DNA from 2 places in the Terribacillus jepli genome. Region 1 is predicted to be linked to the other one. Evidence: riboswitches for the same ligand, from Rfam matches in the RefSeq annotation. Region 1 holds a riboswitch; the other holds the start of a gene.
What was found. A riboswitch is a leader RNA that binds a small molecule or an ion and turns the genes downstream of it on or off. The one in region 1 is predicted to bind S-adenosylmethionine.

Region 1 (3,419 bases):
AAACCTGTTCCGTAAAAAGCATTTGTTGCTTGCTTATCGAATACCGGCGCTTCTTCCGGTACTTGAATCCCTGCATGTATCTGGAAACCCTCTCCTTCTCCTCCCGCGACGTCTGTATCACGGACGAATAGGATAGCGGCTTCTGCCATTTGCGCTTTGCCGATTACGAGATTGATTTGCTCAATCAGGTTCTCTTTGCGATAGACAGGTCTTTCTCCCGATCCACCGTCAATCAGTGCCTGTTGTGCGTCAATAATCAGTAGTGCTTGCTTCAAGAACATCTCTCCTTAGTTTTTCGCTAATACCTTCCCGCTTTGCGTCTTGTATGCTTGTTTTCTCTGTTTCATACCGAACCGCCTCCTTTATCTGATAACTTCAGTATAAAGTAAAACAAACGGGAATGGGGGAATATTCCTTAGAACTGTAATTCCTTGCTCCGCCAGAGATAGGTCTGGATCAGCTGATGGGTATCCTCCAAATCCTTCACCGAGACTACCTGTGTTGTCTTGTCCAGATGCTCGATCGGGATGTTCAGGATGCTTACCGGAATCTTAGTGGACAGTTTCTTATAGCGATGTCGGAACAGGAATTCCAATTGAAACGGGATATCATGCGCAATAGCCAAATCGACCAGCTGATTTTTCAGCGTCTGATTGATTGGTATCGTCTTGTCTGCCACTTTGATTGCAACACCACTGCCCAGTTCGATTGCCCCTCGGTTCTTATGCGCGATTCTTTGACGGGGCACGGACCCGATGTAGAAAGCTGCTTCGCCTTCGAGCTGACTGGCAAGATATTTTTTGTTATGGAATGGAAAGAAGATGATGGTGATTTCCCCTTCAGATGTGTCCCATTGCTGCAAAAGCTTAATGGCAATCGCCGGAGCTATCTTATTATCCAGCCCTTTCCCGACCACCCGGCCGCTCACTTCATCACCCAGATACAAGAAGTCATCGAATAAAGTCACGTGGTCGCCTGGTTCCACACCCATTTCACGTGCATCATTCGCTGAGTTGGCTCCGATATCGATGACAGCGGCGTGTTGCTCTGCTTCACCTGCCATAACCACACCGCCCAGCAGTCCATTTTTTGTCTCCACTTGAACCGCCTGACCTTGGACATATGTTAAGGAGAAATAATTTGCGTCTGCTACGAGCGATCCTGATTCTGTAATGGATGTCACCACATAGATCTCTTCTTTCACCTCTGCCAGCAAGGTGATTTTGGGCGTATACTTTTCTCCATGTTTACGGACAATAAGATTCCCCCTGCTGTCGAAGTGCATCTTATCCGCAAACGGTGTGATTTTATCGACGATTTGTGAAACAAACGATTGATTGTACCCTTTGTACTTTGACAATTCCCGAATCAATTCGAACATGTTGCCTTCCCCTTTCTAATGGGCAGCGGGACAAATACAAAAGCCTCTCGGACAAAGATGCGTCGAGAGGCTTCCTCTATTCATCTTATCTGCCGGTTATGAACCGATGGAATTAGCACAGTGTCTGTAGTCAGATCTGCTGCTGAGGCTTCGCAGGGCCATATCCCTCCACCTCTCTGGATAAGAAACATATACAGTTTTCAGAAAGTTTATCATTCTGTTCAAGGATTGTCAATATACCTTATCTGATTACTCGGAATAAGGATGCAAAAATGGACCTTACTCCAGAGAATGTAATACAATCGTTACAGCTATATCTTAGGAAATAGCCTTAAACTTCTCATATTTCGGCTTTTCTTGTCAGTTAGTAAAATTATTATACATATTAGTTTCAGAATCAATGGATCTTGCAATTTGGAATGCATCTTCTTGACTTCTCCTGTTACTTATAAGCTCATAAAAGAACGTTAACACGAACATCAAATTTGCATTTCCATCTATGTAATCATCAGGGGCGATATACGCTTTACATCCTTTCTTTAGAAAAGCTTTGGCTAAAGAATCCTTTCCCAGAGTACAACCACACCCAATCACATTTAACCCTTCGACAACTGCGTATTTACGGACATGTTCATCGTCAAAGAATCTTCCTTTTGGTTCATTAACTTCATAGATCGAATTTTCTAATTCAGGAACACAAAATTTCCCTTCTTCTCCATGAAAATTAAGTATGAGATAATTTGTATCCAAAACCCTATCCTCACCGGACAACACTTCCACAAGATCATTCGGCCTTCCTACATAGTGTACATAAACCCTGGCTCCAAAGTACTCCAAAGCTAATCTCATAGCTAAAGATTCAGTATCGCAATCAGGTCCAATAACAAGGGTGACAACAAACTCCGGTTTACTCATATTTGCCTCCTGGATTGGTTTTCCTCAATAAGTATATCTTTCCGTCACAAAGTGAGTTGGTATTTTATGGTATAATATCATATCCACATGGATAGTAACACATTTTTCAATTATATTTGAAAAGGATGATCTGAATGAGTTGGGAAGCAAAACGCACCATCGCTGTCTTATTTATTGCAATCCCCCTTTTATTTGCGCTTTGGCTGTGCTTTAACAGCAATCTATTAATCTCGGAAGGATGGAGTATCAGTGATGGATATGTAATGTCCCGGACTTTAATAATCATATTCACACTGTATCTATTCACAAAGATTGGATTTGTCTTGTTTAAAAGTACGGAAAAGAAGTAGTTTTAGACTCACAATTATCACGCTTCAAAAAATAAACGACTAAGCAAAACAAACCTCGGACAGCTAAACTGTTGCCGAGGTTTTTATCTACTTGATTAACTGTGTTGATGATTTCTAGATCGAATATTCAGCTGGCATCCAACTGGCGCCAACACCGCCTCGTCCAAAGTGGATGGCCATGACAGAACTTATTTCATTGCTGATGAATACTTCTGCTTTATTACCATATGTTTTCATTGCATCCTTTAGCTCAGTGGCAAGGTCAATGGAATTCACATGTGTGATTCGGACAATCTGTTTTCCAGACTGTTCTATATCGCTTTTTAATCTATCCAGCATCCATTTTAGCAAACGTTTCTTCGTGCGGACCTTTCCCATAACTTCCAGCTTCGCGTTTTCCAATCCGACAATTGGTTTTATATGCAATAAGTTGCCGATCCTAGACGCAGTTTTTGAAATTCGACCAGTACGCACCAGCGTTGTCAGATCATTTATCGTAAGGTACAGCTGACTGTGAGAACGGTAAAATTCGATGGCTTTCAATATTTCATCGATTGTTTTACCTTGTTCCATGAGCTGACAAACTTTTAGGACAATATTTTCTGCTCCGATGGAAGCCGTATTGGTATCAATCACGAGGATCCTGTTTCCAGCATCCTCGATTGTATCTCTTGCAATACGGGCCGAATTGACGGTACCGCTTACATTTTCCGTGCAGTGCAAGCTGATAATAACATCATATTCAGTCAGCAAATCTTCATATAAAGCGACAA
Region 2 (3,419 bases), on a different contig from region 1:
TTTATAGAATAAGTCGCTTTCCTCAAGTGTGACACCCAATTCTTCTTGCACCTCACGTAAGCCACCTACCACGGGCGTTTCGCCGCTTTCCAGATGACCAGCTGCGGTAATGTCGTATTTCCCGGGAAATTCACTTTTATTGAAAGATCGCTGCTGTAGATAAATGTATAGTTCTGTACCATCGTGTTCCACGAACCAGCAGTGGAAAGTCTCATGCCAGTCACCATCACGATGGACTGCCTGTCTTTCTTTTACGCCAATTTCCCGATGCCGCTCATCGAAAATCGTCAATAGCTCCATAGTTTCCCCCATACTTACTCTTTTTTTCTAATGTACGCGATAACATATGGATTGTCTACCGCATACTTCCAATCAAATGGAATTTTCGCGCATTTCTTCCACCAATGGCATGATTTCTTTCGCGAAACGTTCCATCTCTTGCTTATGCGGCGAAAACTGAAGCAGCAGGAGACTGACACCAGCATGCTCATAAGCTAATATACGCTGTGCAATCTGAACCGGTGTACCGACCAAGTTCGGTCGCAGCCCCCTAGCGGCAACAGCATCATCACTTATTTGGCTTTTTTGTGCAAGCTCCTCTTCCGTTACATAGGCTTCATAGTCCGCACTGGTGATACGCTCCCATTCTTGGATAGCTTCTTCCTCTGTTTCCCGGCATATGACGTAAGCTGTCATACCGAACTCCGTAAACGCGGACTTGCCAGCTGCTTCGCGGCGGATCTGCATATCGGCAATCATGCTGGCCACTTCCTGCACGGTGCCGCCCTTCATGACATACGCATCACACGTCTCGGCAATCGTCTGGCGCAGGTAGTCGCTTTCTCCGCCTGCATATAACGGCGAAATCCCCTTTTTACTCCCCGCCGACGAATAATCGACATGTTCTACTTGATAATACAGTCCATCATAAGTATAACTGCCAGCAGTCCAAACTCCCCGCAGCACCTCGAAGAATTCTTCTGTTTGAAGATAGAACTCCTCCGTTCCCTCAATATCGCCTGCTTGCCGCTTTCTTTCCTCCTCACGCAGGAAAGAAACGACTGCCAGGGAAAACCGGCTATTACTGATTTCATCTATCTTCACCGCCTGCCTGGCGGCTTCTGCAGGCTGATCGATGCTTGGCCGGACAGCTGCCATGATATGCAATTTATTTGTTGCTTCGGCAATAGCTCCAGCCGTTTTCCAAAAGTCCAGCTTCTGATCGACATTTTTTCCTTGGTATAAGTAGGTATCTGGGAGGAATACGGCATCAAAACCCAAGTTTTCAGCCATATGTGCTGTTTCCTGAACGCATATAAGGCTCAAAGCCCCCCCATCCTCCACATGGCGCAGCCAGCTGTTTGAAACTGGCTGCCAGTATGCATATTTCATTGTTATTACTCCTTTTACACATAGGAAATCCTACCGAACGACACATTAAATCTACCAAAAAAGCTTCTTCGATGAGAAGAAGCTCTTACTTGCAGCCGTCGTCATCTTATCACGCAGCTTTTGCTGCAGGTCGTAGCACCTTCCTGCAGGACTGCCCTCCCGCAGTGGGTTGCCGGGCTTCATCGGGCCTTTCCCTCCGCCACTCGTTATAAGATTTCTTATGAATTGTCACCTTTCACTATACCAGAATAGCAGTGTCCGATTCAAACAGAATAACTGCGGCGCTGATATGCCTCCATCAACAGACGGAATCCATCTTGTCTTGCTTTCTCTTCATAGACAGGGCTTGTCAGCATGAATTCAACCTCCGCGCCATAATAATCTTCCAACCCTTCCAGTTGCTGAAGCACTTCAGCAGCTGTTCCGATTACCATGGTCGCACGGTTATCTTCCAGACGCTCCTTTTCATAAGGAGACAGCTTATAATCGGCTGCTGTTTCCGGCCGCAGCATTCCTTTGACAGGTCTTCCCTGCTCCTGCAGCAGTGATGCAACTTCATGGCTTTTTGCCAGTGCTTCTGCAGCCTCCGTCGTTTCTGCACAAAACAGAAACAAACTGACCATCATTTGCGGGTTCTGTCCATTATTCCGGAAGGATTTCCGATACATATCCAGCACCGCTGCATCTTTTTCTCCACGTATGAATTGGGCATAAGCGAACCCGATTCCATGATATGCTGCTAGACCTGCACTGCCCGCGCTGCCGCCCAGCAGCCAGACTGACGGAGCCGTGTTGATATCTGGCATCGCGATCAAGTCGCCGAAGCGATGTTTTTCTTCTATTCTTATATTCAAATAATGAAGCAAGTCACGTATTTGCCGATCATACCAATCCTCAGGCATCACCTTATGCTCTTGCAGTGCTCTTTTCGCTGCCGGCATCCCGCCAGGCGCTCTTCCGATACCCAGATCGATCCTTCCAGGATGAAGCGCTTCAAGCAATCTTGCATTCTCAGCTACTTTATACGCACTATAATGAGGCAGCATGACGCCGCCTGAGCCGATACGGATGCGTGATGTTTTAGCAGCAAGATGCCCCATCAGAAGCTCGGGACTGCTATGGGCCAGGCTGCCAGCGTGATGCTCGGACACCCAGAAACGCGTATAGCCAAGCTGATCGGCGAGTTCGGCCAGCCGTACCGTTTCTTCCAAAGCTTTTATCGCACTGCCATCTTCTTTCATACGGGATTGATCCAATATACTAAGCTTCATTCTCTTCACTCCTTCTTTTTATCATATCCTGTGCGAAAGACTTTTAAAAACAATCCGTTTTTCTGTATGCTAGAAATGACTGAATAAAAAGGATGGTGCTCATATGATCGGGTTTATCGGATTAGGAATCATGGGACAAAACATGGCTGCAAATCTGCTCGAAAAGGGCGAACAATTAGTTGTATATAATCGTACAAAAGAAAAAGCACAGGCATTATTGGACAAAGGTGCCATCTGGGCAGAATCACCTCGGAAAGTCGGAGAACAAGCTGATATCGTATTTACGATGCTGACAGACCCACAAGCTGTTCAAGCAGTTGCTTATGGCGAAGATGGGCTTTTCAGCGGCATGAAGGAAAGTAGCCTCTGGGTGGATGTCAGCACTGTCAAGCCAGCATTCACCAAAGAAATGGCTGAAGCTGCCCGCGCACACCAAATCCGCTTTGTCGATGCACCCGTTTCGGGTTCCAAGGCACCTGCTCAGCAGGGCAAGCTGCATTTCCTTGTCGGCGGTGATGCACAAGATGTCAAAGAGATCACCCCACTGCTTGAGAAAATGGGACAAAGCATCCAGCATATGGGCGCCAACGGTAACGGCTCAGCTACTAAGCTGGCGGTGAATATGCTGCTCGTCCAGTCTCTGACTGGACTATCCGAAGCCATAAGCTTCGGGGAAGCAGTGGGGCTTGACCGGGAGCATCTGATGGATGTCCTGCTCGCCCTTCCAGTGACGAGTGACATCCAAGCAGGTAAACG

Region 2: linked by a shared signal. The riboswitch ahead of AB1K91_RS12360 (LLM class flavin-dependent oxidoreductase) and the one ahead of AB1K91_RS19315 (hypothetical protein) in region 1 are both predicted to bind S-adenosylmethionine.

What each region holds. Positions count from the first base shown of each region.
Region 1 is NZ_JBFEGH010000025.1:7,839-11,257, forward strand. It holds gene AB1K91_RS19310 (cysteine hydrolase family protein) at 1-275, opposite strand, end outside; gene AB1K91_RS19315 (hypothetical protein) at 416-1,381, opposite strand; SAM riboswitch class I at 1,464-1,568, opposite strand; gene AB1K91_RS19320 (delta-aminolevulinic acid dehydratase) at 1,742-2,296, opposite strand; gene AB1K91_RS19325 (DegV family protein) at 2,761-3,419, opposite strand, start outside.
Region 2 is NZ_JBFEGH010000010.1:84,716-88,134, reverse strand. It holds gene AB1K91_RS12365 (NUDIX hydrolase) at 1-300, opposite strand, end outside; gene AB1K91_RS12360 (LLM class flavin-dependent oxidoreductase) at 373-1,392, opposite strand; SAM riboswitch class I at 1,496-1,607, opposite strand; gene AB1K91_RS12355 (LLM class flavin-dependent oxidoreductase) at 1,656-2,663, opposite strand; gene AB1K91_RS12350 (NAD(P)-dependent oxidoreductase) at 2,767-3,419, shown strand, end outside.